Regions from separate parts of the Erwinia sp. PME.40.26/001 genome, predicted to be linked through region 1. Evidence: riboswitches for the same ligand, from Rfam matches in the RefSeq annotation. Region 1 holds a riboswitch; each other region holds the start of a gene.
The links. Region 1 has a riboswitch for thiamine pyrophosphate ahead of ACZ3HG_RS18775 (FAD-dependent oxidoreductase). Riboswitches for the same ligand answer to the same signal wherever they lie in the genome.

Region 1 (10,238 bases):
TGGTCAACATCGAAGTGGATTGCCACATGCGGATCGGGCATCTGAACCGATTTTGCATGAATAATGTCGCCCCACAGCACCAGCGTCTGTCCTTCACTCTCCACGCGGTACAGCACGCTACCCGGCGTATGTCCGGGTGCCGGGATGGCCCGTATACCGGCAAATACCGTCGCGGGAGCGCTGAACGTGCTCAGACGTCCGGCATCAATGACCGGGCGCAACGTACGTTCAGACTCGGCAAAGGTGTGGGCCTGGCTGGCTGCCACCTTCTTAACGTTGCCGGGCGTCAGCCAGAAGTCTGCGTCTTTCTTCTCAACGTAAACCCGGGCATTGGGGAAGGCCAGTTTGCCGCTGCGCGAGACACCGCCGGAGTGGTCGGCATGAATATGTGTCAGCAGCACCGCATTGAGGCTTTCTGCCGGATAGCCTGCCGCCGCCAGATTCTCCAGCAGATGACCGCCGTTGTGGCCAAACAGGTCGCCCGCCCCGGCATCCACCAGCACCCGCTGCTGGCCGTTATCAATCACGTATGCGTTAATTGAGGTCTCTGCCTGCGGCGTCATGGCATCACTGGCCATACGGTCGCGCAGCTTTTGCGGGCTGATATGAGTCAGTAACTTATCCAGCGGGATGGTGACCGTGCCATCAGAAACAGCGGTGATACGCAACTTGCCCAGCGTCATGCGGTAAAATCCAGGCGCCTGGGTCTCCGGCGGAACAGATTCGGGTGCGGCCAGCGCCGAAGCAGAGAAAGCAATACCGGCCATCATTACCATCGTTTTCATTTTAACCTCGTTAATTCATGTCGTTTTTGCGTGAGTGCCAGTATCCTGACCTCAATGACATCATTCAAATCGATTAAAATAATGCACACTATCAGAGAAAATGATTTTAGCCGTATCGACCTGAATCTGCTGATGGTGCTGCTGGTTTTGCATCGCGAGGGCAGCGTTTCACGCGCCGCTGAACGCCTTCACCTCGGTCAGCCAGCCGTCAGCGGGGCGCTGGCGCGCCTGCGTACGATGTTTAACGACCCGCTGTTTGTCCGCACGGCAAAAGGGATGTCGCCGACGCCGCGCGCCGAGACACTGGTAGCCTCGTTATTTCCGGTGATGGAAGAGATGCAGCAGGTACTGTTTCAGCCGCCATCCTTTTCACCTGAAACCGATACGCACCGGTTCCGTCTGGGGATGAGCGACTGGGTGGAAGGCTGGCTGATGCCCGACCTGCTGTCGACGCTGAACCGCCAGGCACCGGGAGTGACCCTGCATATCACGGCCAGCGATCCCTTCCACGATGAGGAAATGGTACAACAGGATCGCGTTGACGTAGCGATTTCGGTCGGGCAGGGCATTCCTGCCGGGACGGTGCGTGAGCCGGTTACCCGTATGGAATTCTGCACGCTGTGGCACCCGCTCCAGTTAGCACTCACTTCGCCCCTGAGCCTTGATGACTATATATCCCATAATCATCTGCTGGTTTCTTATCGCGGTGCCAGTCAGAGCCAGATAGACGAGCAACTGGCGCGGCTGAATCTGTCCCGCCGGGTGCGCTATGTGACCCCCCATTTTTCCTCACTGCCGCTGATGTTGAAGCAGATCCCGGCCCTGACCACCGTCCCGCAGGGACTGGCAGCGGGCTGGATGGAACACTTCGGCCTGCAGAGCAGCGCCGTTCCGGTCAGCGTACCGCCCTTTACCCTCTCCCTGTTGTGGAATAAGCGCCGCAGCCACGACCCGGCCCTGCTATGGCTGCTGGAAAAACTGCGGGAAAAAATGCGCACTGGCTGATTGACTCGTGCCTGACAGCAAGACGGTAAGTCTGAACGCGAGCGGTCGTCATACCCGTTACCGGTGCTGCTCCGCTATCGCGCGCTTCAGCACGCAGTAAATCCGTGCATCACTGAGATGCGCCACGTTAAAACGTACAAATCCACCGGCGGTCTGCGAGACGCTGAAGACATTCCCCGGTGCCAGAATGACCCCCTCTTCGCGGCAGCGCCGGGTCAGTAGCGTGGAATCCACGCCGTCCGGCAGGCGGCACCAGAGATAAAACCCGCCGCGCGGTACCTGCCACGGCACGATACCCAGCGTTGCCAGGCGTTCCACCGCCTCTTTTCTGGCGCGATCCAGCCGCGTTGTCACCTCCTGCAAATGCTTACGATAGCTTCCCCCCGACAGCACCCCGGCAATCAGTTCGCTGGCAAGCGGGCCTGGTCCGCCAAAATTGGTGGCGATCTGCAGGTTAACCAGTTCATCGATCCACCCGGCCCGGCAGGCAATATAACCACAGCGCACCGAGGCGGAGAGGGTTTTCGAAAAACTCCCGGTGCGGATAACGCGATCAAGCCCGTCGGGGATCGCCAGGCGCGGCGAAGGGTCCGGCTCGAAGTCGGCAAAGATATCGTCTTCAATGATCAGCGTATCGTGCAGCGCGGCGGCACTTAACACGCGATAGGCAGTCTGCGCAGAGAGGCAGGCACCCGTCGGATTATGCAGAGCGGAGTTAGTGATATAAAGACGCGGGCGCTCCGCAGCAAGAACCTGTTCAAAAACCGCGATATCGGGGCCAGTTGGCGTATAGGGTACGCCAGTGATCTTCACCTGGTGGGCACGCAGCAGCGCCTTAAAGTTGAAGTAGCAGGGGTCATCCACCACCACGCTGTCGCCCGGGCGCAGCAGATAGCGACAGAGTAAATCCAGAGCCTGGCTCCCCGACCCGGTCAGCATCAGCTGGTCCATCGAAGCAGACAGCCCTTCCCGGGCAAAACGCGCCAGCAAAAGACGCCGCAGTTTGGGCGACCCGTGGGAACTGCCGTAGTCGGTCAGCAGGGGGCTGTCGAGCCGGGAAAGCTGCCGCAGCCCTTTACGCAGTGCCTCATGAGGCATCCAGTCGTCGGGCAACCAGCCGCAGCCCGGCGTCAGTTCACCCACTGCTGCATCCAGCGACTGGCGGGAGACCCAGAAAGGATCGACATCCCGTGGCTGCCCGATGCGCGTATCAATCAGACTGCGCCCAACAAGCGGAGTGCCAGACACGTAAAAACCGGAACCGCGCCGTGCCCGGATCACCCCTTCTGCTGCCAGCCTCTCATAGGCTTCGACGACCGTAGAAGGTGACACGCTCCTGGCGGCAGCGAAGCGGCGCACCGACATCAGCCGGTCACCGGCTGCCAGCGTACCGGTCAGAATACTGCGGCGGATTTCGTCAATCAGTGTTTCGGTAAGCGTCATCGGTATCCCAGCCTGTCAGTGATCAACTGTATGGGAAAGACTCCCCATACAGAACAACTTAATTGTAGGGGTAGTGTATCTTCGAATCCGCCGTTCTGACCTCTACTATCCGTGGGATATGCCTGTTTTTATACTTACGCAGAGGACTTATGCAGCGAACAACATCAGGGTGGTGGAGTGGACTTTTTGGCGTGATGATTTTTAGCGGCTCCCTGCCGGCTACACGGGTGGCCATTGGCGGATTTTCACCGCTGTTTCTGACCTCTGCCCGCGCGGTGATTGCCGCACTGGTCGCCGGGGGACTGCTGCTGGCGCTGAGGCAGCGACGCCCCGGGCGCAGCGACAGGGTATCGCTACTGATGGTGGCTGCGGGAGTCGTCGTCGGCTTTCCCTTACTGACAGCCCTGGCCCTGCGCGAGATGACCGCCGCCTGTTCTCTGGTTTTTATCGGCCTGCTGCCGCTTTCCACCGCTATTTTCGCGGTGCTGCGCGGGGGAGAACGGCCAGCGCGGGCCTTCTGGCTGTTCTCCCTGCTGGGTGCCGGGATCGTGACAGGTTTTGCTCTCTCAGCAGGCGGAGGGGGATCGCTGACCGGAAACCTGATGATGGTGGCGGCCATTCTGCTGTGCGGACTGGGCTATGCGGAAGGGGCAGAACTGTCGCGCCGGCTGGGCGGCTGGCAGGTGATCAGCTGGTCGCTGCTGCTGTCGCTACCGGTAATGGTGGTGACGGGCCTGATGACTCTGCCGCACAGCTGGCAGGGGATCGGCGCGCCCGCCTGGTTCAGCCTTGGCTATGTCTCACTGTTCAGTATGCTGATTGGTTTTATTTTCTGGTATCGCGGGCTGGCGCTGGGTGGCATCGCCGGGGTCGGACAGCTCCAGCTGCTACAACCGTTTTTTGGTCTGTTGCTCTGCGCGCTGTTCCTCCACGAGCCGGTTGCCCTGAGTATGGTGGTCAGTGCGGCGGCGATTATTCTCTGTGTTGCCGGCGCGAAGCATTTCGCCTGAGCGCCATTCCACAATAATAAGGAGAACGACGCGGTTTTCTGAGCAAAAAAAACCAGACCGGAGTCTGGTTTTTTAAGGGTTTATGCTTCAGGGAAGGGCATCGAATTACCCGGTGCTTCCCGGTGAATATGCAGGAAGGTCAGGTGACGCTCATACTGGTCGAGAATGTCATTGATGATCTGCTCTTTGGTGTAGTCCATCAAATCGTTCCCCTGCGTACCCTCCAGCAGGAAGGTTTCCAGACGGAAGTAATCCGATTTGCCGCTGCGCGCCCGGTAGGTAAAGGCGGGTACCGAGTAACGCTGCGGCCAGATCTGATAGAGGAAGCTCTGCTCATCCGCCATATCAACCAGCAGTTCCAGATGGTTCAGACGCTCATCCTCCACCGCAGGCAGCTCATTCACCTGCACTTTGGCACCACGACGTTCCAGCTCACGCCCGACTTCTTCCATTGCCGGACGACAGACGTTATCCAGCATTTTTCGGGTGTGGGTCGTTCCCGGATAGTTCATCACGCGTGAAATGCGCTGTTTCCAGTTCAGGCGATCGTCACGCGATACCGCTACCGGTGGCGTGTTCACCGTGGCACTGGCCCGGCGGTGATCTTCAACCCGCAGTGATTTATACAGACCGGCCATCACAAAGAAAATCACAAAGCTGAACGGCAGCCCCATGATCACCGTGGTCTTCTGCAGCGCCGTCACGCCGTTAACCATCAGCATTCCCAGCGTCAGGACGCCAATGGTGACCGACCAGAAGATACGCAGCCAGTTTGGCGCATCATTGTTGATGTCCGCCAGACGCGAGGTAAAGTTGCCCAGCACCAGTGAACCGGAGTCCGCGGAGGTAACATAGAACAGCAGGCCGGTGATGGTGGCCACCGAGGCGCTGAAAGTAAAGCCAGGATACTGCGCCAGCAGACTGTAGAAGCCGCGCTCCGGGTGCGCCATGGTCTCTTCAGCGAAGGCCATATTGCCGTGAATAATCTCGTATAGGGCGCTGTTACCAAAGATCGACAGCCACAGCAGGGTAAAGATAAATGGAATGGTCAGCGTCCCTACCACAAACTGGCGGATAGTACGGCCGCGGGAAATACGCGCCAGGAACAGGCCAACAAACGGTGACCAGGCGACCCACCAGGCCCAGAAGAACAGCGTCCAGTTGTTCATCCATTCCGTTGGACGATCGAAGGCGAAACTGTTCAGCGTCATGCCCATAAAGCGGTTGATGTAATCCCCGACGTTGAGCACCAGCGCATTCAGCAGGAAGCTGGTATCACCGACGAACAGCACAAACAGGATCAGACCAAAGGCCAGCAGCACGTTGAGCTCTGACAGGAAGCGAATGCCCTTATTCACGCCAGAGGTGACCGAGATAGTGGCCATGATGACCGACAGCACGATCAGCCCGGCCTGCGCCGTCAGTCCTTCCGGCACATCAAACAGCACCTTCAGGCCATAGTTCAGCTGCACAACGCCGATGCCCAATGTGGTGGCAATACCAAAAATCGTCCCGAGCACGGCGGCGATGTCCACGGTATGACCGATTGGCCCGTTAATACGTTTACCGAAAATAGGGTACAGGGCCGAACGAATGGTCAGAGGCAGGCCGTAGCGATAGCTGAAGTAACCCAGGGCGATGCCCATCAGGGCATACATGGACCAGCCGGTCAGACCGTAGTGGAACAGCGTCCAGACCATCGCCTGACGCGCGGCTTCCATCGTCTGTCCCTGGCCCTCTGGCGGCATCATATACTGCGTGACCGGCTCGGCGACGGAGAAGAACATCAGATCGATACCGATACCGGCGGCAAACAGCATGGCTGCCCAGCTCATCAGGCTGAACTCGGGCTTGGACTGCTCAGGACCGAGCTTAATGGAACCAAAGCGGGAACAGGCCATAAAGATAACGAACACGATGTACAGCGTGGCGGCCAGCAGGTAATACCAGCCGAAGGTGTTGGATACCCAGTCGAGGGTACGATTAATCCAGCGATCGGAAAAATCAGTGAACAGAATAGTCGTCATGGAGAACAGCAGGATCAATACTGCTGAGGTGTAGAAAACCACGGGGTTGATACGATCTTTTTGAGGCTTTCCTGGTATTTCAGTCGTCGGCATAATGTCTCCGCAAAAAATGATCAGGGAAAGAACCTGAAGTCCGCTCTGCGAAGCGCGCATTAGCGCATACTGGGTAAAATCCGCCGTATATCCGCTAATTACACTGGGAGAACCATCAGGATGAATATTAGTGTAATTTATTGATTAATCGTTATAACTCTTGACTCAAATCGCCTCCGGAAAGTAAATTTTGTGTAAACAGAAGCACGAATGATAGTTTTTATTGATTGAGCATTCAATTAAAAAAATTTCAGCGTCTCAAATTGCCGTCTTTTTCCCCATTAAAACCGCATATCGCTTGACGATTCCCACCCGGTAAAATAAAACTATTTCCTGTCAGGGGAGTCTCGCCAGAGAGACTGAGAGGCTAATGAGCGATTTATCGCGGCGTAGCGACCCTTAGAACCTGACCCAGTTGATACTGGCGTAGGAAGACGCGTACCCTGATGACGGGCCAGCCGGCCACCCAGCGTACCCGCGCGAAGGCCTGTGTTTATTCCGCCTCAGCCTTTTTCCTTATCCTTATCACGGGTCTCATCTAGTTTTGAGAGGCTAACGTGACGCTATTGGTAACCCCCCTTCTCCCTGTCAGGATCCTTACCTCATGAGCCGCTGGTCTGTGATCGGTGACGGCGTTGCCGGGCTGTGCATCGCCACGATGCTGGCAGAGCACGGCCAGGCCGTGGAGGTGATCACTTCACCGCGGCATGATGCGGCATCCCACTGGGCAGGCGGAATGCTGGCCCCCTGGTGCGAAGGCGAAAGCGCCCCGGCGGAGGTTGTTGAGCTGGGCCAGCGGTCTGCCCCGTGGTGGTCTGCACGTGTCAAAGGCGTGGAGCATCAGGGCACCCTGGTAGTCGCCCCCCCGCGCGACGCGCCTGAACTCACCCGTTTTTCGCGCATGACGCACGCCCATCAGTGGGTGGAACCGGTCACGCTGGAACCCGCCCTGGAAGGGCGCTTTGCCCGCGGGCTGTTCTTTGCCGGCGAGGCCCATCTCGACCCGCGCAGCGCGCTGCAGCAGCTGCGGGCCAGCCTGCTTCAACACGGCGTTGACTTCCATCAGGACAAGCCCGGCGGCACGGTTATTGACTGCCGGGGGATCCACGCTGCCCACGAACAGCCGGGACTGCGCGCCGTTCGCGGCGAAATGCTGATCCTGCACAGCGATGAGGTGCAATTCTCCCGGCCCATCCGCTTACTCCATCCCCGCTTTCCCTGTTACCTCGTACCGCGCACGGGGGGGCGCTTTATGCTGGGGGCGACCATGGTGGAAAGCCACGATGACAGCCCGATCAGCGCCCGCGCCATGATGGAGCTGCTAAGTGCCGCTTACGCCATCCACCCGGCACTGGCCGAAGCCAGAGTGCTGGAAAGCGGCACCGGGCTGCGTCCGGCCTACGCTGATAATGTCCCTGCCATTCATCGCCATAACGGCGTCTGGTCCGTTAACGGCATGTACCGGCACGGCTTTCTTCTCGCGCCAGTGATGGCGGAAAACCTGATGCAGCAACTGATACAGGAAAACCTGATATGAAAATTCAGCTTAACGGCCAGCCGGTCGATACTGCCGCCCGCACCCTGGCGGAATTGCTGCGCGAACAGCAGATTGACGCAGGCTGTGTCGCCAGCGCGTTAAATGGACAGTTCGTGCCCCGCGCCCGCTATGAAACGCAGCCGATCACATCAGGCTGTGAACTCGAAGTCCTGTCACCCATGCAGGGGGGATAAACGATGTTTTATGATTTTGTACCCCAGTCACGTTTTCTGCTCGGTACCGCCGGGTACCCCTCTCCGGCGATCCTGCAGCAGGCGCTTGCGGCCTCCGGCAGTGAAATTATCACCGTCAGTCTGCGCCGTGAAGGCAGCCACGGTACAGCCTTTCGCGAGCTGCTGACCGGGCTGAATAAGCGGGTTCTGCCGAACACGGCGGGCTGTCACAGCGTGAAGGAGGCCGTCACCACTGCCCATATGGCGCGTGAGCTGTTTGATACGCGGTGGATCAAGCTGGAGGTGATCGGTCATGCCGATACGCTGCAACCCGACCCGTTCGCCCTGGTGGAGGCAGCGCGTATCCTCTGCGCCGACGGATTTCAGGTGTTTCCCTACACCACAGAAGACCTGATTCTGGGTGAAAAACTGATCGAAGCAGGCTGTGAACTGCTGATGCCGTGGGGCGCGCCAATCGGGTCGGGGCAGGGGCTGCGTAACAGAGAAGGGCTGCGCTCAATGCGCGCCTGGTTTAACGATATTCCGTTGATTATCGACGCCGGGATTGGTGCACCCAGCCAGGCAGCTGAAGCTATGGAGATGGGGTTCGACGGTATTTTGCTGAATACCGCCGTTGCCAAAGCGCAGGATCCGGTTCGGATGGCAGGGGCCTTTGCTGCTGCCATACAGGCCGGATGGGATGCCCGGCAGGCCGGTCTGGTCGAACGTCGCGATATGGCCAGCGCCTCGACGCCGATTTTTGGTATGGCGCAGTTTCACTCACGGGAGCTGTAGCCGATGAGCCGCTATCAACGACAGTCAATGTTGCCGGAAATTGGCGACGAAGGGCAGCAGGCCCTGCACCATGCGCGGGTGCTGGTGGTGGGCGCGGGCGGACTGAGTGCCACGCTGCTTCCGCTGCTGGCCGGGGCCGGTGTCGGTTACCTGCGGATTTATGATGGCGATCGGGTGGAGGAACACAACCTTCACCGCCAGACGCTCTTCGGGATGGGGGATATTGGCAATCTGAAAACAGCGTGCGCACAGCAGGCCCTATACAGGCGTAACCCCGAGTGTGTCGTGGATGTACGGCCACTGGCTCTGAGTGCAAGCCGGGTCGCCGAGGCGCTGGAAGGCATCGATCTGGCTATTGATGCCGCCGATAATTTCGCCGTCACTTATCTGCTCTCCGACGCCTGCCTGCCGCGTCGCATTCCGCTGGTCAGCGCATCTGTGCTGGGGCGGCAGGGCTATGTAGGGGGCTTCTGCGGCGGAGCACCCGGCTACCGTGCACTTTTCCCGCAGTTGCCAGGCAGCGCAGCGAACTGCAATACCGCCGGGGTGATGGGGCCGGCAGTGGCGACGCTGGGCGCACTTCAGGCTCAGATGGCACTCAGTATTCTGCTCGGATTTTCACCCTCACCGCTTGGCTGCCTGATTAACTGTGATTTCAGTACGTGGCATTTCCGGCAGTTTCGCTTTGACGGCGCAGATGAGCCGGACAGACCCGGCGTCCCCTTTATTGACAGGCCGTTGCTGACCAGCAGCGATTGTATTGTTGAACTGCGCAGCGAAGAGGAAGCCCCTCGCAGTATCAGCGATCGCGCTGTCCGCGTTCTGCCAGAGCAGATCGACCACTGGCAACCGCCAGCTGGCCGCCGGATTGTGCTGGTCTGCGCCAGCGGGCTCCGTGCAGCCAGCGCCGCCGCGCGCCTGGAACAGCGTGGCTTCAGGCACCTGGCGATCCTCGCGGCAAACCGTTAATAAAATGAGAGAAGGGATGTCTGAAATGAGCCGATAAACGCCCTTTTTCTATCGCTGGTGACCGCAGGAGATCCAATGCTGGGTGAAAATCTGCTCGCCAGCCGTGACATCATGCTGGAGGCGAGTAAACACAGCCTGATTTTTATAGCGCGGCAGGGCTGATATTGCGCAGGGTTTATTTGCATCTGCTCCTCCTGCTCAGTATCGTGTGCGCAATTTCCCCAGACTCGCCGGACTTAACCATGACCTCTCACGCTGCGAAAGATCCTTTGCATGGCCTGACCCTCGAAGCCCTGTTAATCAAACTGGAGGCGCGTTACGGCTGGGCAGAGCTGGCGAAACGCGTCAATATTAACTGTTTCAAGAGCGACCCCAGTATTAAATCGAGCCTGAAATTTCTG
Region 2 (10,238 bases), on a different contig from region 1:
CCGTCGCAGTTCGACGTGATGCTCTGCTCTAATCTGTTTGGGGACATTCTGTCCGATGAATGTGCCATGATCACCGGCTCCATGGGGATGCTGCCCTCCGCCAGCCTGAACGAAAAAGGCTTTGGGCTGTTCGAACCGGCGGGCGGCTCTGCGCCGGACATCGCCGGGAAAAATATCGCCAACCCGGTGGCACAAATCCTGTCGCTGGCCCTGCTGCTGCGCTACAGCCTGAATGAAACCGGGGCGGCAGAGGCTATTGAACATGCCATTAATCGTGCACTGGCTGAAGGTTACCGCACCGGTGACCTGGCGGGCAGCGGCACGTCAATCGGCACCGATGAAATGGGCAGCACCATTGCCCGGTTTATTCGCGAAGCATAAAAATATGAAAACACTGTACGAGAAGCTGTTTGACGCGCATGTCGTGCACGAAGCACCCGGTGAAACGCCGCTGATCTATATCGACAGGCACCTTGTTCATGAGGTGACCTCGGCGCAGGCCTTTGACGGTCTGCGCGCTCATGGTCGCCCGGTGCGTCAGCCGTCAAAGACCTTTGCCACCATGGATCACAACGTTTCGACCCAGTCGCGTGATATTAACGCCAGCGGTGAGATGGCGCGGATTCAGATGACGGCACTGATGAAAAACTGTGAAGCCTTTGGTGTGCAGCTGTTTGACCTCAGCCATCAGTTCCAGGGCATTGTGCATGTGATGGGGCCGGAACAGGGCCTGTCACTGCCTGGCATGACCCTTGTCTGCGGCGACTCACATACCTCCACGCACGGCGCGTTAGGTGCGCTGGCCTTTGGTATCGGCACGTCAGAAGTAGAGCATGTGCTGGCGACGCAGACGCTGAAGCAGGCCCGGGCGAAAACCATGAAGGTGGAAGTTTGCGGCCAGACCGCACCGGGCATCACGGCAAAAGATATTGCTCTGGCGATTATCGGTAAAACCGGCAGCGGCGGGGGTAATGGCCACGTGGTGGAGTTCTGCGGGGAAGCCGTCGCCGCGTTGAGCATGGAAGGCCGCATGACGCTGTGTAATATGGCGATCGAACTGGGTGCCAAAGCGGGGCTGATTGCTCCGGACGACACCACCTTCCACTACGTTAACGGCCGCCGTTTTGCCCCCAGAGACGCGGCCTGGCAGCAGGCTGTCGACTACTGGCGCACGCTGAAAACCGACGACGGGGCACATTTCGATAAAGTCGTGACGCTGGACGCGGCTGAGATCGCGCCGCAGGTGACCTGGGGAACCAATCCCGGACAGGTAATTGCCGTCAGTGACCCAATTCCCGATCCGGCCTCCTTCAGCGATCCGGTCGAACGCGCCTCGGCGGAAAAAGCCCTGGCTTATATGGATCTGAAACCTGGCATCCGTCTGACCGAGGTGCCGATAGATAAAGTGTTTATCGGCTCCTGTACCAACTCACGAATCGAGGATTTACGCGCAGCGGCGGCAGTGGTGAAAGGACAGAAGATTGCGCAGGGCGTGCAGGGCTACGTGGTGCCCGGCTCCGGCCCGGTGAAGGCACAGGCGGAAGAAGAAGGTCTGGATAAAATCTTTATCGACGCGGGATTTGAATGGCGTCTGCCTGGCTGCTCTATGTGTCTGGCCATGAACAACGACCGCCTCAGCCCGGGCGAACGCTGTGCGTCCACCAGCAACCGCAACTTTGAAGGCCGACAGGGACGCGGTGGGCGTACGCATCTGGTCAGCCCGGCGATGGCCGCCGCCGCTGCAGTCGCCGGTCACTTTGCTGATATCCGTGAGCTGATTTAAGGAACTTTTATGGCGAAAAAATTCACTCAACACAGCGGTATCGTGGTGCCGCTGGACGCCGCCAACGTTGATACCGACGCGATCATTCCTAAGCAGTTCCTGCAGATGGTGACGCGCACCGGTTTTGGCCGCAATCTGTTTTTTGACTGGCGCTACACCGATGCCGAAGGGCAGATCTCAGACCCGGAGTTTGTGCTGAATAAGCCCGCGTTTAGCGGAGCCAGCATCATGCTTACCCGGGAAAACTTTGGTTGTGGATCATCACGCGAGCATGCGCCCTGGGCGCTGACCGACTATGGTATTCAGGCGATTATTGGCTCCGGCTTCGCCGATATCTTTGCCAATAACTCATTCAACAATCAGCTTCTGCTGGTGACACTGAGTGAAGAGGAAATTGATGAGATGTTTCGGCGGGTCGCCGACGAGCCGGGTATCCGGTTTACGGTTGATCTGGAAAAACAGCAGGTGCTGGCCGGTGAGAAAGTCTATTCCTTTGAGATCGACGGCTTCCGCCGCCACTGCCTGATTAACGGGCTGGATGCCATCGGTTTGACGCTGCAGCACGAGGCGAAAATCACGGCATACGAGCAAAAACAGCCCGCGTTTCTGCGTTAATTTGGCGGGCTGACCGGAATAGACGGTCAGCCCTGGCGATGTTCAGGGTCGGCCTGTTGTTGCAGCCTACCCGTGGCGAAGCCCCCTTATATCGCTCTTTTTTCCCGCACCCGCCATGACAGCGCCAGCGCCAGCACTGCCAGCCCAAACGCGCCCCAGTAGACAGCGTGATGGCCGAAGGTTTCCGCCAGCGCCCCCTGAATAATCCCGGCCAGGATCACGCCGGTCGAAATACTGTTAGTAAACAGCGTGGTCGCTGCTCCCGGCCGGGAAGGCATTAAGTCCTGGAACCAGATCATACCAATCCCGGCAATAATGCCGATATACACCGCGTTAAACAGCTGCAGCACCATCAGTGCCGTCCGGCTCTGGAACAGCACCAGGCCAAGGTAAAACAGTGCCCCGCAGCCAATCGCCACCAGCATCATATTGCGTTTACCCAGCCGCTTCACGTAATGGCCCGCCAGCAGCATCACCGGAATTTCCAGTCCGGCCGCGGTCCCCATCAGCAGCCCGGCCAGCGTATCCGGCATCCCCAGCACGCTGCTGATATACAATGGCATATCAATGATATACATGGTGTTACAGGTCCACATCAGCACCGACCCGATAAACAGCATGCGCACATCACGGTTCTTCCAGCCGCTAATATGCGTAATCGGCACGTTCGCGGATACCGCAGCACGCGGCACCGAGGGCAGGGTAAACCAGACCAGCGCAATGCAGACCATAAACAGCAGCCCTGCCAGCAGAAACATGGCGGTAAAACCGTAATTCAGCGCGATAGCAAAGGAGAGCGGCGGCCCAATCACCCAGGCCAGAGAAAGCTGGGCACGCATGACGGAGCTGAACATCACCGCCTCACGGGCTGAGCTGTCTGCATATTCCCGCGCCAGCGCGAAAATTTGCGGCATCGCCACGCTGGCGATAGCAGAGAGAAAAACGCCAGCGGTGACCAGCGTCAGATAATGACGGTTAAAGGCAAAAAGGAGCGCGTTTCCTGTCGCCATCACGCAGCAGAACAGGATCAGCATCCGCCGATCGCCCCGGGTGTCGGATCGCTTTGCCAGAAGCAGGCTGACCACAATTCCCGCGACCGCATTGACGGTGTAAAACAACCCCACCCAGAATGGCCGGACCGCGACTTCACGGCTGAGAAACAGACTCAGCGTCGGGGCCTGCAGCGCACCGGCGATGCCGACCATAAAAGAAACCGCCATAAATGCCAGATACACCGGATGGATACGACGGCTAAGGAGCGATGACATGAATAAGGCCTCAGTGACGGGACAATGCGGATAACTACTCCACAGCTTAGAAGAAAACCCACGAAAAAAGCCAGCTATGCCGAAGCTAGCTGGCTGGTGAAAAGCACCATACTCAGAATACCCTTAATAGCAGGGAGATGAATAACGATGATCAAGTGCCATTCAGATATGAATGCCTCCCACTCTTTCATCTGCAGCCATTATCACCGTAATATAAGGCAGGAAAAACAGACAGCTTTTAACACAGGGTTCCTCTTTTATGTCCTCACCCCGTTTACAGCAGCAATTTATCCGGCTCTGGCAGTGCTGCGATGGTCAGCCTCAGGAGACCACCCTCAGCGATCTGGCGGTACAACTCAGCTGCTCACGCCGCCATATGCGCAACCTGCTGAATGCCATGCAGGAACAGGGGTGGCTGGAGTGGCAGGCCGAGGCCGGGCGCGGTAAGCGATCGCGTCTGACCTTCCGCTATACCGGGCTGGCGCTGCAACAACAGCGGGCTGAGGATCTGCTGGAACAGGATCGCATCGATCAGCTGGTGCAGTTAGTCGGCGATAAAAATCGCGTGCGCCAGATGCTGCTCTCCCATCTGGGCCGCAGTTTCCGTCAGGGAAAACACATTCTTCGCGTGCTCTACTATCGTCCCCTGCTCAATCTGCTGCCCGGAACGCCGCTGCGTCGCTCTGAAACTCACCTTGCCCGGCAGATTTTTAACGGGCTGGCGCGAATAAATGAGGAAAACGGGGAAATCGAGCCGGATATTGCCCACCACTGGCAGCAGATTGCACCGGATCACTGGCGCTTCTTTTTGCGCCCGGCGATCCACTTTCATCACGGCCGTGAGCTGGATGTCGACGATGTCATTGCCAGCCTGGAACGCCTGAAAACGCAGCCGCTTTACAGCCATTTAGACCGGATTGAGTGCCACACGCCGTGGACGCTGGATATTTATCTGCACCAGCCCGATAACTGGCTGCCGTGGCTGCTGGGCAGCGTCAGCGCCATGATCCTGCCAAAAGAGTGGCCGCATATGCGCAACTTTGCCCGTCAGCCGGTCGGCACCGGGGCTTACGCGGTGGAACGCAATCAGCACAGCCAGCTGCGTATTTCCGCCTTTGATGACTATTTCGGCTACCGGGCGCTGATAGATGAGGTCAATATCTGGGTCCTGCCGGAGATCAGCGATGAGCTGGTCTACTCCGGGGTCAAACTGCAGAGCGAAAATACCGATGAGAAGTCGGAAGAGAGTCGTCTGGAAGAGGGCTGCTATTTTTTGATGTTCGACCAGCGCTCTGAGCAGGGGCGCAATGAACAGCTGCGCCGCTGGATCAGCACCATTTTTAACCCGATTGCCCTGCTTAACCACAGCGGCATCGCCTATCAGCGCTACTGGTTCCCGGCTTACGGGCTGCTGCCGCGCTGGCATCACCGACGCTCAATGGCGACCGCAGAAAAACCCGCAGGGCTGACCTCACTGACCATCACCTGGTACAGCGATCATATCGAGCATCAGGGGATCGCCAACGCGCTGGGGCCGATCCTTGCCACGCACGGCGTCACGCTCATCACCCAGGAAATTGACTACGAAAGCTGGTATCGCGGTGAGGCGGAAAGTGACATCTGGCTGGGCAGCGCCAACTTCACGCTGCCGCTAGAGTTTTCCCTGTTTTCGCTGCTGTATGAGATCCCGCTGATGCACCACTGTGTGCCCACCGACTGGGAAAACGATGCGCGGCAGTGGCGCGAACAGACCCTGCCGCTGGCTGACTGGAGCAAACAGCTGATAGACAGTAACTATCTGCATCCCCTGTTCCATCACTGGCTGCTGCTGCACGGCCAGCGAAGCATGCGCGGCGTACGCATGAATACCCTCGGCTGGTTTGACTTTAAATCAGCCTGGTTCGCGCCGCCCGAATCATGACGCTTTCGTAACAAAGACGAAACCACTAGAATAGGCCGTTCTCAACGGGGTGCGAACACCCTGCTGAGACATTGCCCGACGCCGGGTCAATGTCTGTGCAGCATGTTTTCGCTGAGAAAAACCCGTCGAACCTGATCCGGATCATACCGGCGTAGGGATTTGAGAGTGTCACTGACTCAGATCCTTTGCGCATTTTCCCTTAAAGGAACGCAAAGTGTTGAAAAAATTACTCCCTCTGCTGGCGCTGTTTTCCCTGCCTGCCCTCGCGGCGAAAGATACCCTGACGGTTTACACCTATGACTCCTTCTCTGCCGAATGGGGGCCGGGGCCGGCGATTAAAAAAGCCTTCGAAGCGCAGTGCAACTGTGAGCTGAAATTCGTCGCACTGGAAGACGGCGTCTCGCTGCTCAATCGCCTGCGTATGGAAGGCAAAAACAGCAAGGCCGACGTGGTGCTGGGGCTGGATAACAATCTGCTGGATGCCGCCGAAAAAACCGGCCTGTTTGCGCCGTCAAAGGTAGACACCCGCCACGCTACGGTGCCGGGCGGCTGGACGAACACAACATTTGTCCCCTATGACTACGGCTGGTTTGCTTTTGTTTATGATAAAACCAGACTGCAGAACCCGCCGAAAAGCCTGAAGGAGCTGGTCGAGAGCGACCGTCCTCTGAAGGTGATTTATGAAGATCCGCGCACCAGCACTCCTGGGCTTGGCCTGCTGCTGTGGATGCAGAAAGTTTACGGCGATAAGAGCCCGGAAGCCTGGCAGCAACTGGCGAAGAAGACCGTCACCGTGACGAAAGGATGGAGTGAGGCCTACGGTCTGTTCCTGAAAGGGGAAAGTGATATGGTGCTCAGTTACACGACCTCGCCTGCTTATCATCTGATTGAAGAGAAGAAAGATCAGTATGCCGCGGCAAACTTCAGTGAAGGCCACTATCTGCAGGTTGAGGTGGCCGGGCAGTTAAAAGCCAGTAAGCAGCCTGAGCTGGCACACTCATTTATGCAATTCGTGATGACACAACCCTTCCAGAAAACCATTGCTACCGGCAACTGGATGTATCCGGCTACCCATACCGCGCTGCCAGAAGGGTTCAACACCCTGACCGTGCCGGCCATTTCGTTGCAGTTCAGCCCGCAGGACGTTGCCACCCAGCGCAGCCAGTGGATTAGTGCATGGCAACGCGCCGTCAGCCGCTAATTCCCGGCTGGTTAGTCCCGGGCCTGCTGGCCGGCCTGCTGCTGGTCAGCGTGGCCCTGCTGGCGTTTTTCGCCCTGTGGCAAAACGCGCCCGCCACGGACTGGCGCGGACTGTGGCAGGACAGCTACCTGTGGCACGTGCTGCGCTTCTCTTTCTGGCAGGCGCTGCTGTCGGCATTGCTGTCGGTACTCCCGGCTATTCCCGTGGCGCGTGCGCTTTACCGCCGTCGCTTCCCCGGACGTGGCACGTTGCTGCGGCTGTGTGCTATGACGCTGGTACTGCCGGTACTGGTGGCCGTGTTTGGTCTTCTCAGCGTGTACGGCCGCAGCGGCTGGCTGGCGCAGCTTTGCGCCCTGCTCGGCGTTGGCTACTCATTCACTCCCTATGGCCTGCAGGGGATCCTGCTGGCCCATGTCTTCTTTAATCTGCCGCTGGCTACGCGCCTGCTGCTCCAGGCCTTACAGCAGATCCCCGCTGAACAGCGACAGATCGCCGCCCAGCTGGGGCTGAGTGGCTGGGCGCATTTTCGCCTTGTCGAATGGCCGTGGCTGCGGCGTCAGCTTCTGCCTGCCGGGGCACTGATCTTCATGCTGTGCTTTGCCAGCTTTGCCACCGTGCTGTCCCTCGGGGGCGGGCCGCGAGCGACCACCATTGAGCTGGCGATCTTCCAGGCGCTGAGTTTTGATTACGATCCCGGGCGGGCCGCCCTGCTGGCGCTGATACAGATGGTGTGCTGCCTCGGGCTCGTGATGTTAAGCCAGCGCCTGAGTAAGGTATTGCCGACGGGGAGTGACAGCCTCGGGGGCTGGCGTAACCCGCAGGACAGCGGTCGCGCCCGCCTGCTTGACGGACTGATGATCGCCAGCATGCTGTTGCTGATCCTGCCACCGCTGCTGGCGGTGGTGGCCGACGGAATGAATCAGGGGTTTGGCGGCGTCCTGCACCAGCCCGCACTGTGGCAGGCGACGTTCACCTCGTTGCGCATTGCCCTGGGCGCTGGGGTCCTCAGCGTGGTGCTGACGCTGATGCTGCTATGGAGCAGCCGTGAACTGCGCCAGCGCCAGCGCCTGCTGTGGGGGCAGACGCTGGAACTGAGTGGCATGCTGATACTGGCGATGCCGGGGATTGTCCTGGCCACCGGTTTTTTCCTGCTGCTCAACCAGACCATCGGGCTGCCGGCGTCGGCAGAGGGGATAGTGATTGTGACTAACGCACTGATGGCGGTGCCGTATGCGATGAAAGTGCTGGAGAACCCGCTGCGCGATATGGCTGAACGCTATGGACGGCTCTGCCTGTCGCTGGATATTCGCGGCTGGAACCGTCTGCGGCTGATTGAGTTGCGCGCCCTGAAGCGCCCCCTTGCGCAGGCGCTCGCTTTTGCCTGCGTGCTGTCAATTGGTGATTTTGGCGTGGTGGCACTGTTTGGCAATGAGCACTTCCGCACCCTGCCGTTTTATCTTTATCAGCAGATAGGCTCATACCGCAGCAGTGACGGGGCGGTCACCGCGCTGTTACTTTTGCTGCTCTGCTTCCTGCTGTTCACTCTGATTGAAAAACTGCCGGGGAACCATGCTAAACCTGACTAATCTGACCTGGCTGTATCATCACCTGCCGATGCGCTTTACCTTCAGCGTGCAGGCGGGGGAACGACTGGCCATCCTGGGCCCCAGCGGAGCAGGAAAAAGTACCCTGCTGAGTCTGATCGCCGGCTTTCTGCCGGTCAACGGCGGCGAGTTGATATTGAATGGCAGCGATCACCGCAACAGCGCCCCCGCGCAGCGTCCGGTATCCATGCTGTTTCAGGAAAATAACCTCTTCCCCCATCTGACCATGGCGCAGAATATCGGGCTGGGGTTACATCCCGGGCTGAAACTGAACCACCAGCAAAAGCACGCGTTACAGAACATTGCACAGCGCGTCGGGCTGACGGAACATTTGCACCGACTGCCGCACCAGCTTTCCGGCGGCCAGCGCCAGCGTGCCGCCCTCGCCCGCTGCCTGGTTCGTCAGCAGCCGATCCTGCTGCTGGATGAACCCTTTTCTGCGCTGGATCCGGCCCTGCGCAAAGAGATGCTGGGCCTGGTGGATGAGGTCTGTAGCGAGCGAAATATTACCCTGCTGATGGTGTCGCACAGCATTGAAGACGCCGCCGCGATTGCACCGCGTAGCCTGCTGATTGTCGACGGACGGGTTTACTGGGACGGCAGCACCGCGCAGTTGCAGCGCGGTGCCGTACCGGAAGCGACAGTGCTGGGGGTAACCTTAGAAGAACACGTCCCACAGTAGGTGGCGGAAAATCGGCATCATCGGATGGAACTGCAGGGCCGTGAAGCTGGCCACTGCCAGGAGCATCATCAGCGGAGCCAGCCAGCGCAGGCGTGTTCGCGGCAAATACACCGTCGCCCAGTCGTGCTGTTTGTTGGCACGCAGCCAGCGCCAGCACAGCCAGCATCCCAGCCAGACCAGGATCGCAACCCCCAGAAGCAGCCACTTAAACATCGCACTGTTGGCCTCTTTCGGCACATCAATCGCGACACCGGCGAGAATGCCCGGCAGTAAATAGAGCGGTGGCCAGAGAAGGCAGCCAATGATATTCGGGGGAATAAATTTCCGTATCGGCAGCTCCAGCATCCCGGCAACCAGCGGGATCAGCGGGCGGGTCGGCCCGACAAAACGGCCCACAATGATGGTGAACATGCTGTGTGCGTGCAGCGCATGTTCCGTTTTATCCATCAGCTTCTGGTGTTTTTTTATAAACGACCAGCGGTGCAGCGGCCCTTTAAACTGCCAGCCAATCAGGTAGGAAACCCAATCCCCCAGCAGACAGCCCAGCGTCCCGACGGCCCAGGCGGGATACAGGCCAATCTGTCCGCTGCCGATCAGAGCACCAAAAGAGGCCATCAGCACCGTGCCCGGTAACAGCAATCCGACCAGCGCCAGCGATTCAAAGAAAGTGATCAGCCCGACAGCCAGCAGCGACCAGGCCAGCGACTGGGTGATTAAATGTTGTAGCCAGGCTTCCATAATGTTCCAAACTGATTAACAGAATCCCGGATTGTCCAGAGGCTTCAGTCAAGCGTCAAGACCTGTTTTGTATGGGAACGTAGTATAAGAGAATACCTGCGTGAACACTGTATAAATAAACATGCTATTATTGAGCATCTGGCCGCCAGTCGCCACCATCATTCGAATGGCATCTGGGCGGCAAACGCAGGCGTTCCGATCGGCTGACTGAAGACAGTGATACGGGTCAGTGGGTACCGCCAACCCGGAGCAGCCTGAAGTCTTAAGGAGATAAGGTGAACGACGCACGTGCAGGATTTCTGTTAACTCGCCACTGGCGGGACACCCCCGCAGGCAGTGAAATCACGCTATGGCTGGCAACCGATACGGGCCCCCAGCAGGTGGTCCTGCCCCCGCAGGAGTCCGTGGCATTTATCCCTGCAGAAC
Region 3 (10,238 bases), on a different contig from region 1:
GACGCAGCAGCGTGCAGCCCGTAATGGCCAGCCAGGCACTCCACATCTGCGGAATCAACCTGGCCGACCCGGTCAGTTCAATGGCTGCCCCCACCAGCGCTGCACTGGCATAAATATCCTTGCTGAAGATAGCCGGGGGCCTGCCGGTTAACAGGTCGCGCAGACAGCCGCCGCCCACCGCACTGATACACCCCAGTAACAGCGCGAGCTCCACGCTGTGGGTGTGCTGCCAGGTTTTATTGGCACCAAAGGCGGCAAAAAAGCCCAGACCCAGCGCATCAAAAAACAGCGTGGCTTTCTCGAAGGAGAGGATCAGGCGCTGGAAGAAGGCGACGCAGAGGACGGCCACCACAATGATGACCAGATAGGCCAGGCTGACCAGTCCGGCCGGGGGCAGGCTGGCGATGCAGATATCGCGGATAACGCCGCCGCCCACCGCCGTCGTGGCGGCCAGCACAAACACGCCGAAGACATCAAAATCCTCCCGCACGCCTGCCGTGGCACCGCTGAGGGCAAAGGCCAGCGTGCCGGCCAGGTCAACCAGATGAAAGACATTCCACATGTCACAGTCCCTGATGAGCGTGAAAATGATTTTCCAGCGCAGGTAAAACGGCTACAGATAGCCCGTTCAGGGTACCGCGTCGTGAGCAGAAAATGCGCGGACAGCGTTACAGCACGTAGTGCATCAGCAGGTACTCCCCCTGATCGCTGTCTCCTTCAGCCACCACGCGCCAGCCGTGCATTTTGTAAAACCGCTGCGCCTGCACATTTTCCGCCAGGCACTTCAGTGCGCCGGTAGAGGTGAAGCTTTTCTGCACCGCCTGTAACAGGGCACTGCCGGCACCGCTGCCCTGGAAAGCCGGGTCGATAAACAGACTGTGCAGGAAGTTATCGTTATCCAGTACGGCGGCAAAACCGACACGATGACCGTCCTCCTCGGCAACCAGCACCCGCTCGCCAAGGGTGATCCTGTCGAAATCCTCCAGCTGCCACTGGCTGTTATCCAGCCAGGTCCAGTTTGCCTTGCGAGAGGCAAGAAACAGCGTGCGCAAAAAAGGCCGATCCGCTTCGGTAAAGGGACGGATTATCATGGTCATACTCCTGCTACAGATACGCCGGGTGGCTATGGCGCAGAGTGTAGCGCAAAAAAAAAGAGATGAACGCATCATCTCTTTTTTCTCACCCCGTTCGGGTGGTTACCGCATTTTACGTGCGATTTCCGCTACGTATTTACCCTGATGACTGGCAATAGCCAGCTCACGTTCGTCCGGCTGCCGTGAGCCGTCGCCGCCCGCCAGCGTTGACGCACCATAAGGCGTTCCCCCACCAACCTGTGAGATATCAAACAGCTCGGGAGTGCTGTAACCAATAGGCACAATGATCATCCCGTGATGGGCCAGCGTTGTCCAGGTGGAGGTAATGGTCATTTCTTGCCCGCCGCCGGTGCCGGTTGAGGTAAACACGCTGGCCACCTTACCGACCAGCGCCCCTTTCGCCCAAAGACCGCCAGTCTGGTCGAGGAAATTGCGCATCTGAGCGGACATATTGCCGAAGCGGGTTGGCGTACCGAAAATGATGGCATCATAGTCCGCCAGCTCTGCCGGGCTGGCAATGGCGGCGGGCTGATCGGTTTTACCGCCGTACGTTTTGAACGCCTCGCTATCCATGGTCTCCGGCACGCGTTTGACGGTGACCTCGGTGCCCGGGACGCTGGCTGCACCGGCAGCAACGGTATGGGCCAGGGTTTCAACATGGCCATACATTGAATGGTAAAGAACTAAAATCTTAGACATTTTATTTTCCTTATTGGGATGGATGGCATTTTCTTTTGGTGTAAAAAAGCGTGTTAAAAGACGACGTAACACAGTCACTGACAAGCACTCCGCTGAGGGCTAAAGATAAGCCACATTATTGATAAACCGGCACAGAACCCGACTGGGGCTTACCGCGCCTTGCGTCGCGCAGGCGATGACCGATCTCTTCAATTTTAGCCTCGCCTGCGCGTAATGCTGCTTCACTGGTGTGGACGGAGTAGTTGCCCAGTGACAGCGGCCAGGGATGATCGACGGCCGAGCCGATAACAAACCGCGTTTCTTCTTCTCCGGCCTGCAGGGTCACGGGCTTCGCGCCGGGGGTGAAGATGACCATCTCGCCCGTGGTTACCGCATCAGGGGTATGCAGCGTTCCATCACTGAGACTCAGCCACAGGCTGGTATGGTTTTCGGGGGGGATATAGTGCCAGGCAGTACGCGCAGGCAGCGTCACCAGCAGATAGTTGATCCCCTCCGGGGAACGAACCGGACTTTTGACGCCGTTATATTCGCCAAGGATGACCCGGGCCGGACCGGTTTGCGGCACCCACTGTGCTTCAAGATACTGGCTGTCGACAGGGCCGTTTTCCAGCGCCGGGGGCAGGGCCAGCCAGAGCTGAAAGCCTTCTACGCGGGCAGAATCCCCAGCCGACATCTCTTTACCGTGCCAGACGCCGCCGCCGGCACGCATCCATTCGACCCCGCCATAGCCAATGGTGCCCTGTCCCGCGTGCGGATCGTCAAAGCGCAGATCGCCTGCGGTAAGCACGGTGACCGTGGCGATGCCGGAGTGGGGGTGCAGGGGCATATGTTCGATCATCGTGCTGTCGCCGCTGAACCGATCGAGGAAAACGAACGGTTTGGCGAGGGTGCCGAAGTCAGAGGGGCTCATCAGACGAACGATCGGCCCCGTTCCCCGGCCGCGAGTCCGGTAGGCAATCTGGCGTGTAACGGCATGCTTATCGGGAGAAAACGAAGACATATCACTTCCTTATCAGGGAGGAAACGCAGACAAACGGCGGGTATGTCGGGCCGTTCATCACAGTCCTGTATCTTAATCCCCCGGACACGACATGATTAGAGGGTGTAATATCATTGCACTCATCCATTTTTGGACGTAATAGCATGCTCGATCTCAATGACGTTGCGATCTTTGTCCATATCGTTGAAACGGGAAGTTTTGCCGGGGCCGCGCGACGGCTGGGAATGCCGCCTAACACCCTGAGCCGGCGAATTAAGCAGCTGGAGGCGAGCCTCTCTGTGCGGTTATTTCATCGCTCAACCCGCAAGCTGACGCTGACCGGCGCCGGGCAGCGCCTGTACGAACACAGCGCACAAAAAATCAGTGAGCTGAACGCCATCAGCACGCAGCTGGTGGCCGAAAATCAGGCCCCGGCCGGGCGTGTAAAAGTGGCGGCCCCGGCTGATTTTTTTGATCTGTTCTTGATGGAGTGGGTGGCTGATTTTCTGGCGTTATATCCCGGTGTACACCTGGATTTTGTCCTCAGCGACACGCATGCCGATGTGATCGGCGAGGGGATTGATGTGGCCTTTCGCGGGGGGCACCTCAAGGATTCCAGCCTGGTGGCGCGCAAAATCAGCACCGGACGCCGTCTGCTGGCGGCCAGTCAGTCTTACCTGAATACCTCTGGCGTGCCTGAGGATATCCACGCGCTGCAGCAGCATGCCTGTATTACTCACTGCCATGCTTCCGCGCGCACGGTCTGGCATCTGATGGGGCCGGAAGGCGGGGTGCAGGTTGACGTCAGCGGGCGTTTTTCTGCCAATACCGCGCAGGCGCAGCTCAAAGCGGCGCAAAACGGCCTGGGGATCTGTTTTTTACCGGAATCACTGTTGTATGACAGCATCAGACGTCAGCAACTTATCGCGGTACTGCCGGATTACGGGCAGCTTAATAACGATCTGTCGATCGTCTATCCCAGCCGTCATCATATCCCACTGGCCGTGGCGACCTTTGTGGAGCATACCGTCGCGCTGCTGCAGAAGACTATTCTGCAAAAGCACGCCTTGCATGCCGCCGGCAAAGGTTAGGGGATACCGATAAAACGCAGCAGGGCAGTCACCGCCGCCGCCGCAAGGATCACCGCAATCAGCGGCATTTTACGCCAGGCCAGTATGACGGCCACTGCGACGCCGGTGACGCGGGCGACCCCGGCAAAATGGGTGCCTTCGTAGAAGGTACTGGCCAGCGCAACCGCAAACAGCAGGGTCGTGGCCGCGTCAGACAGCAGCCTGCGGGCATCCTCCGACAGTGCCATGCGGGAGCCCAGTTGAGCGCCCGCAAAGCGCATCAGCCATGTGCCCAGCGCCAGAACGGCAATACCGCCAATTAACAGGGTGTTATCTGCCATTATTTTTTCCTCGCCAGCAGGCCGATCATGGAGAGTAGTACGGGCAGCCCGGTCGGGGTAAAGGGCACCGCCAGCAGGGAGATTGCCGCCCCGCTGGAGGCGCGCAGCAGCGTCGTGCGTGATTTCAGTGCAGGGATCACCAGCGCCAGTAAGATCGCCGGAAAGACGGCATCCAGCCCAATCATTTGCGTATCAGGCAACAGCCTGCCAATCACGCTGCCCAGCACCGTCCCCAGCGGCCAGACCAGCGCCACGCCGAGGCCACACAGCCAGAAGGCGGCTTTGCGCTGCGCGGGCGTGGTCTGCGACAGCCCAAACACCACGCTTTCATCGTTCATGATATGGCAGCCCAGGACGGCGGAGAGGCGCGAACCGACGAGGTCGCGCACGGCAATACCAAAGGGAAAGTGGCGCGCATTGACCAGCAGCCCGGCGACGGCCGCCGCCAGGGGGTTGCCGCCTCCCGCGACGATAGCAATAAACATAAACTCCGAGGCACCGGCCAGCACAAACAGGCTGGAGAACAGCGGAACCCAGAGCGGGAAACCATAGGCGGTGGCCAGCGAGCCATAAGAAATACCCACCACCCCGACCGCCAGACAGATCAGATAGATGCCTTTACGTGTGTCCGGGCTGAGTGAAGAAAAATGACGGGTCATCATGAAGTTTTACCATAACGAACGAAGTTTCCATTATAATGAACGCAGTGCAGAAAGAGATCAACCCGAACGTAGCGTTCGATTTAACGAACGATAAGGCCAAAAATGACCCAGCCCATTGCAGTAATTGCAGAAAGTTTGATCCGGGAGCGTACGCTGACCGGGCTGTCCCTGGCGGAAGTCGCCAGGCGGGCAGGTATTGCAAAATCGACGCTGTCCCAGTTAGAGGCGGGGAACGGTAATCCCAGCATTGAAACGCTCTGGGCGCTGTGCGTGGCGCTGAATATCCCTTTTGCCAGACTGCTGGAGCCTGAGCTGCCTAAAACCCAGGTGATCCGGCGCGGTGAAGGACCGAAAGTCGTCGCCGGGGAAGCGAACTATCAGGCGATCCTGCTGGCCAGCTGCCCGCCGGGCGCGCGGCGCGATATCTACCTGCTGATGGCGCAGCCCGGCGCTGACCGCCTTTCACAGCCGCACCCGTCGGGCTCGGTAGAGCATATTATTGTCACGCAGGGACGGGCGCTGGTGGGGTTGAAGGACGAAGCTGAAGAACTGGCACCGGGAGATTACATTTGCTATCCCGCCGATCGTGAGCATATCTTCAGGGCGCTGGAGCCCGACACGCTGGCGCTGCTGGTGGCCGAGCAGGGATAGTGGCGCTTTTTATGCAGCGGTAATACTTATTATTTCCATGTCCTGAAACAGCGCGTCTCTCCCGTCTTCTGCGTGTTGAGGGGAAATAACGAATGACAGCGCTACGTCCGCTGTTCACTCGCTACTGAGCGTGAGTCCTGCATCCTTTGCCTGCCCTCATTGTCTGTCCTGTTCCTGATCAGGCCTCGCCGAAAGAGGGTGAGGCTTTATAACGTATTGCTTCCGGTAATGCCGTTCAGTGCATTCAGGGCGTCATCCGGCAGGTGGAGTGACGCCGCTGCCAGGTTTTCCTGCAGGTGGGCAACGGATGATGTTCCCGGGATCAGCAGGATGTTAGGTGAACGGTGAAGAAGCCAGGCCAGGGCGACCTGCAGGGGTGTGGCGTTGAGCTGTTCGGCAACGCGGGTCAGCGTAGCAGACTGAAGCGGATTAAAACCGTTAAGCGGGAAGAAAGGCACATAGGCAATCCCTTCCCGGGCCAGCGCATCAATCAGCGCATCATCGGTGCGGTGTGCCAGGTTGTAATGATTCTGAACGCAGACGATCTCGCAGATTGCGCGGCCTTCGGCAATTTGCGCCGGGGTGACGTTGCTCAGACCAATATGCTTGATCAGCCCCTGTTGCTGTAGGGCGGCCAGCGCCGTCAGCGGTTCTTCAATGGAACCTTCCTGCGGGCGGGCGGTATTAAACATGATCCTGAGATTGACCACATCCAGCTGCGCCAGCCCCAGGTTTCGCAGGTTGTCATGGACGGCATTGACCAGCTCCCCGGGGGACATGGCCGGGATCCATCCGCCTTTTTTATCTCTCAGCGCCCCAATTTTGGTCACCAGCGTGAGGTCATCAGGATAGGGCGCGAGTGCCTCGCGGATCAGTTTGTTGGTGATATGTGGGCCGTAAAAATCACTGGTATCAATATGATTGACGCCGGCCGCCACTGCTGCCCTGAGAACCGCCAGCGCGCGGTCAGGATCGTTGGGCGGGCCAAAAACGCCGGGGCCTGCCAGCTGCATTGCGCCATAGCCCAGTCGTTTTACCTGACGCGAACCCAGAGAGAAGAGGCCGGATGTACGGATGTTGTGCATAGTCATTTCCTGAAGGAGAGGTGGGATAACACAAGGAACAGCGAGGTTTAATCTTAAGCCCGCGCATCACGTCCTATCCATGCTATAAAGTCCGTATTATCTTTTTAATCGTCCAAAATTAATCATGGATCCTCTTTCTGATATTCTCGCGTTGCTCAAGCCACAACGGTATGTTTCCGGCGTCCTCGACGTGGGCGGAGACTGGGCGGTGCGTTTTCCGCCTAACGCAGGCATCAAATGTTATTCAATGGTGTCGGGCGGCTGCTGGCTGTCTGTCGAAGGGGGACCCGACCCGGTACGATTGTCGGCGGGGGACTGCTTCCTGCTTCCTACCGGACGTCCCTTTGTTATGGCCAGCGACCTGTCACACCCGGCGACAGACTGGGCGGTGGTGTTTGCCGCCCCGCGCGCCGGCGGGGTGATCCGTCACAACGGCGGGGGAGACTGCCTGATGACCGGCAGCCGCTTCTTCCTGGACGACCCCCACGCCACGATTCTGCTGACCATGCTGCCAGCGGTGATCCATCTGCGGGCGGAAAATGACCAGGCGACCCTGCGCTGGCTGGTTGCGCAGATGATGGCCGAGCTGGATGAACAGCGTCCGGGACATGCCCTGATCGCTGAACATCTGGCACATATGATACTGATACAGGCGCTGCGGCAGCATATGGAGTCGGGCGGTAAAGGGCACGCGGTGGGCTGGCTGTATGCCCTGGCCGATCACCAGGTGGGTGCGGCGCTGCAGGCCATGCACGCCGATCCGGCTTATCGCTGGACGCTACAAACGCTGGCACAGCGTGCCGGTATGTCCCGCTCGGCCTTTGCGCTGAAGTTTAAAACAAAGGTCGGGTCCTCAACGATGGACTACCTGACCCGCTGGCGCATGCTGCTGGCCGGGGACAAACTGCTGAATACCGACCTGCCCATTTCTGCGCTTGCTCCCTCGCTGGGCTATGAGTCTGAAAGCGCCTTCAGTACCGCCTTTAAACGCACGATGGGCTGTTCGCCGCGTGACTATGTGCGGCGTCATTCCCCGCCGGGGGGCAGATCGCGCTGAAGATACCCTGATGACCGACGGCAGGGCAGCACGGCCCGGGGCTTGCCAATACTCTGCCACTTCCTTATGCTGGCACCGACTGTAAAAAATCATCACTGACTCGGGGTGCCCTTCTTTGTGAAGGCTGAGAAATACCCGTATAACCTGATCTGGATAATGCCAGCGTAGGGAAGTCAGATGCCCGACCGGCATCGCCTTCTTGATCGCCGGTTGGGAGCGAAGAATGATCCAACCTCAAGACCTCAGCCACACCGATATGGCGCATTCCCTGCGGCTGTATCGTCAGCATTCCCCTCTGACCCACTGTATGACCAATGATGTGGTACAGGCCTTTACGGCTAATGTGCTGCTGGCGCTGGGGGCTTCCCCGGCAATGGTGATCGATCCGCAGGAGGCGGCACAGTTCAGCCCTGTTGCCGATGCCCTGCTGGTGAATGTCGGTACGCTGACCCGCAGCCGCAGCGAAGCGATGCTGGCGGCCATTAATGCCGCCAGGCAGGCCGGGCGTCCCTGGACGTTAGATCCGGTAGCCGTTGGCGCACTGGACTTCCGCACGGCCTTCTGCCAGCAAACGCTGGGACTGAAACCGGCCGCTGTCCGGGGGAACGCTTCCGAAATCATGGCGCTGGCCAGGCAGAGCGTCAGCGGCCGGGGCGTCGACAGCCGGCATGCCTCCACGGCGGCGCTGCAGGCGGCTGTTTCGCTGGCGCAGGAGACAGGCGCGATTGTGGCCGTCACCGGTGAAACCGATTTTATTACCGATGGCCTCCGTACCCTGAGCGTGGGCGGCGGCGACCCGCTGATGACGCGGGTGGTAGGGACCGGCTGTGCGCTGTCGGCGGTCGTGGCCGGCTTTGCCGCACTGCCGGGCGACCGCCTCACACATGTGGCCAGCGCCTGCCGCGTGGTGTCGCTGGCCGGTGAGCGTGCGGCCGCAGCGGTGGACGGGCCAGGCAGTTTCATTCCGGCCTTTCTTGATGCCCTGTACCGGCTGAACCCGGAGGTGCAGTGATGAAAAGGATTAACGCGCTGACAATTGCCGGTACTGACCCCAGCGGTGGGGCAGGGATCCAGGCTGACCTGAAAGCATTCTCCGCGCTGGGTGCGTATGGCACCAGCGTGATCACCGCGCTGGTGGCGCAGAACACCACCGGCGTGCAGTCGATCTGCCGCGTTGAGCCGGCGTTTGTTGCCGCGCAGCTGGATTCCGTTTTGTCGGACGTGCGCATCGACACGATTAAAATTGGCATGCTGTCAGAAAGCGCCATCGTCGAGGTGGTGTCCGGGCGGTTGAAACAGACCCGCGTTCCCTGGGTGGTGCTGGATACGGTGATGCTGGCCAAAAGCGGCGATCCGCTGCTGTCGCCCGAGGCGGTGAGTACGCTACGGGATCGGCTACTGCCGCAGGTCTCGCTGATTACGCCTAACCTGCCGGAGGCCGCCGCAATGCTGGAATGCGCGCAGGCGCGCAATGAGGAGGAGATGCGCGAGCAGGGACGGGCGCTGCTGGCCCTCGGCTGCCAGGCCGTGCTGATGAAAGGCGGTCATCTCAGCGAGTCGGAAAGCCCGGACTGGCTGTTCACCCGTGAGGGAGAACAGCGCTTTACTGCGCCACGGGTGAACACCCGTAACACGCATGGCACCGGCTGTTCACTCTCGGCAGCGCTGGCCGCGCTGCGCCCGCGCCATGATGACTGGCCCACGACCGTTCAGGCGGCCCGGCACTGGCTGCAGGGCGCACTGGAGCAGGCGGACTCGCTGGAAGTGGGGCACGGGCAGGGGCCGGTACACCATTTTCATCAGTGGTGGTAAGCGGTAAAACCCGGGTTCCAGGGGAAGATTTGTTGAAAACAGATCTTTCCCCTTCATCGGTTGGCGAAGGCAGTGCAGTATGCAGTCCACAGCGGGTGTGAGGGCCGTGATGACCAGGCCTGCGCGAGGCCTCTTTGGCCGGTCTGGTTTGCTCAGACGTTACCGATAAAAAAACTGATAATTCATCAGGGGGGCTTGCTTCCTCTTCGGCTACTAATACCATCGCCAGAGGAAGGGGGAGAAAAGCCCTTTACATTCGCCATTCAGCCGCGAGCATTGTGATAGATTTGGCAAACGCATAATCAGTTCTTACCGCAGAGGTGTGCTTTGCATCCTGAATCCGTGTTCCTTAGCCAGTTTAAAGCGATCTCACAGCAACTGATGATCGAACCTCGTGAGAAAATTAATCAACTGGCCCTTCTTTTATCAGAGAATAATATATTTCTGGATGAAAGTAGCGAAACGATTGACATGATTAACGCCATTTCTCATTCGATTGAGAGTGACTTCACAATAGCTTCTTTGCAGGCGATTGAAAAAAGTAACTTCTGTTTCTGGCAAAAGCTATTACTCAATAAGAAGATGGATATTTTCTTTTTCGGTGATGAACGTCATGCTGCTTTCTTTTTTGACATTCTTGATAAAGAAAAGGTCGGCAACCTTTTTTATATCAACGTGCCTGTCGGAGGGGAAATTGATACCGAGGCCTTCCTGCCCCCGTTACAAGAAAGCTGTCATCCGGTAATCATTTATGACCATGGGGCTGATGCGGTAAAGAGTCTCCCTGA

Region 2: another riboswitch for thiamine pyrophosphate. It lies ahead of thiB (thiamine ABC transporter substrate binding subunit); the one in region 1 lies ahead of ACZ3HG_RS18775 (FAD-dependent oxidoreductase).
Region 3: another riboswitch for thiamine pyrophosphate. It lies ahead of thiM (hydroxyethylthiazole kinase); the one in region 1 lies ahead of ACZ3HG_RS18775 (FAD-dependent oxidoreductase).

The regions. Positions count from the first base shown of each region.
Region 1 is NZ_JBVHNP010000008.1:47,079-57,316, reverse strand. Features, by position in the region: gene ACZ3HG_RS18800 (MBL fold metallo-hydrolase) at 1-767, opposite strand, end outside; gene ACZ3HG_RS18795 (LysR family transcriptional regulator) at 867-1,790, shown strand; gene ACZ3HG_RS18790 (aminotransferase-like domain-containing protein) at 1,848-3,233, opposite strand; gene ACZ3HG_RS18785 (DMT family transporter) at 3,383-4,243, shown strand; gene ACZ3HG_RS18780 (choline transporter) at 4,324-6,363, opposite strand; TPP riboswitch at 6,692-6,813, shown strand; gene ACZ3HG_RS18775 (FAD-dependent oxidoreductase) at 6,968-7,900, shown strand; gene thiS (sulfur carrier protein ThiS) at 7,897-8,094, shown strand; gene ACZ3HG_RS18765 (thiazole synthase) at 8,098-8,868, shown strand; gene ACZ3HG_RS18760 (HesA/MoeB/ThiF family protein) at 8,872-9,837, shown strand; gene ACZ3HG_RS18755 (VF530 family protein) at 10,080-10,238, shown strand, end outside.
Region 2 is NZ_JBVHNP010000006.1:145,292-155,529, forward strand. Features, by position in the region: gene leuB (3-isopropylmalate dehydrogenase) at 1-381, shown strand, start outside; gene leuC (3-isopropylmalate dehydratase large subunit) at 386-1,783, shown strand; gene leuD (3-isopropylmalate dehydratase small subunit) at 1,793-2,398, shown strand; gene ACZ3HG_RS17180 (MFS transporter) at 2,485-3,666, opposite strand; gene sgrR (HTH-type transcriptional regulator SgrR) at 3,926-5,587, shown strand; TPP riboswitch at 5,623-5,763, shown strand; gene thiB (thiamine ABC transporter substrate binding subunit) at 5,802-6,788, shown strand; gene thiP (thiamine/thiamine pyrophosphate ABC transporter permease ThiP) at 6,764-8,374, shown strand; gene thiQ (thiamine ABC transporter ATP-binding protein ThiQ) at 8,358-9,074, shown strand; gene ACZ3HG_RS17205 (DedA family protein) at 9,051-9,812, opposite strand; gene polB (DNA polymerase II) at 10,088-10,238, shown strand, end outside.
Region 3 is NZ_JBVHNP010000001.1:1,362,344-1,372,581, reverse strand. Features, by position in the region: gene ACZ3HG_RS06570 (trimeric intracellular cation channel family protein) at 1-562, opposite strand, end outside; gene ACZ3HG_RS06565 (GNAT family N-acetyltransferase) at 669-1,091, opposite strand; gene wrbA (NAD(P)H:quinone oxidoreductase) at 1,197-1,793, opposite strand; gene ACZ3HG_RS06555 (pirin family protein) at 1,909-2,793, opposite strand; gene ACZ3HG_RS06550 (LysR family transcriptional regulator) at 2,937-3,863, shown strand; gene ACZ3HG_RS06545 (AzlD domain-containing protein) at 3,860-4,183, opposite strand; gene ACZ3HG_RS06540 (AzlC family ABC transporter permease) at 4,183-4,842, opposite strand; gene ACZ3HG_RS06535 (helix-turn-helix domain-containing protein) at 4,948-5,496, shown strand; gene ACZ3HG_RS06530 (aldo/keto reductase family oxidoreductase) at 5,703-6,581, opposite strand; gene ACZ3HG_RS06525 (AraC family transcriptional regulator) at 6,706-7,638, shown strand; TPP riboswitch at 7,730-7,826, shown strand; gene thiM (hydroxyethylthiazole kinase) at 7,862-8,650, shown strand; gene thiD (bifunctional hydroxymethylpyrimidine kinase/phosphomethylpyrimidine kinase) at 8,650-9,450, shown strand; gene ACZ3HG_RS06510 (hypothetical protein) at 9,778-10,238, shown strand, end outside.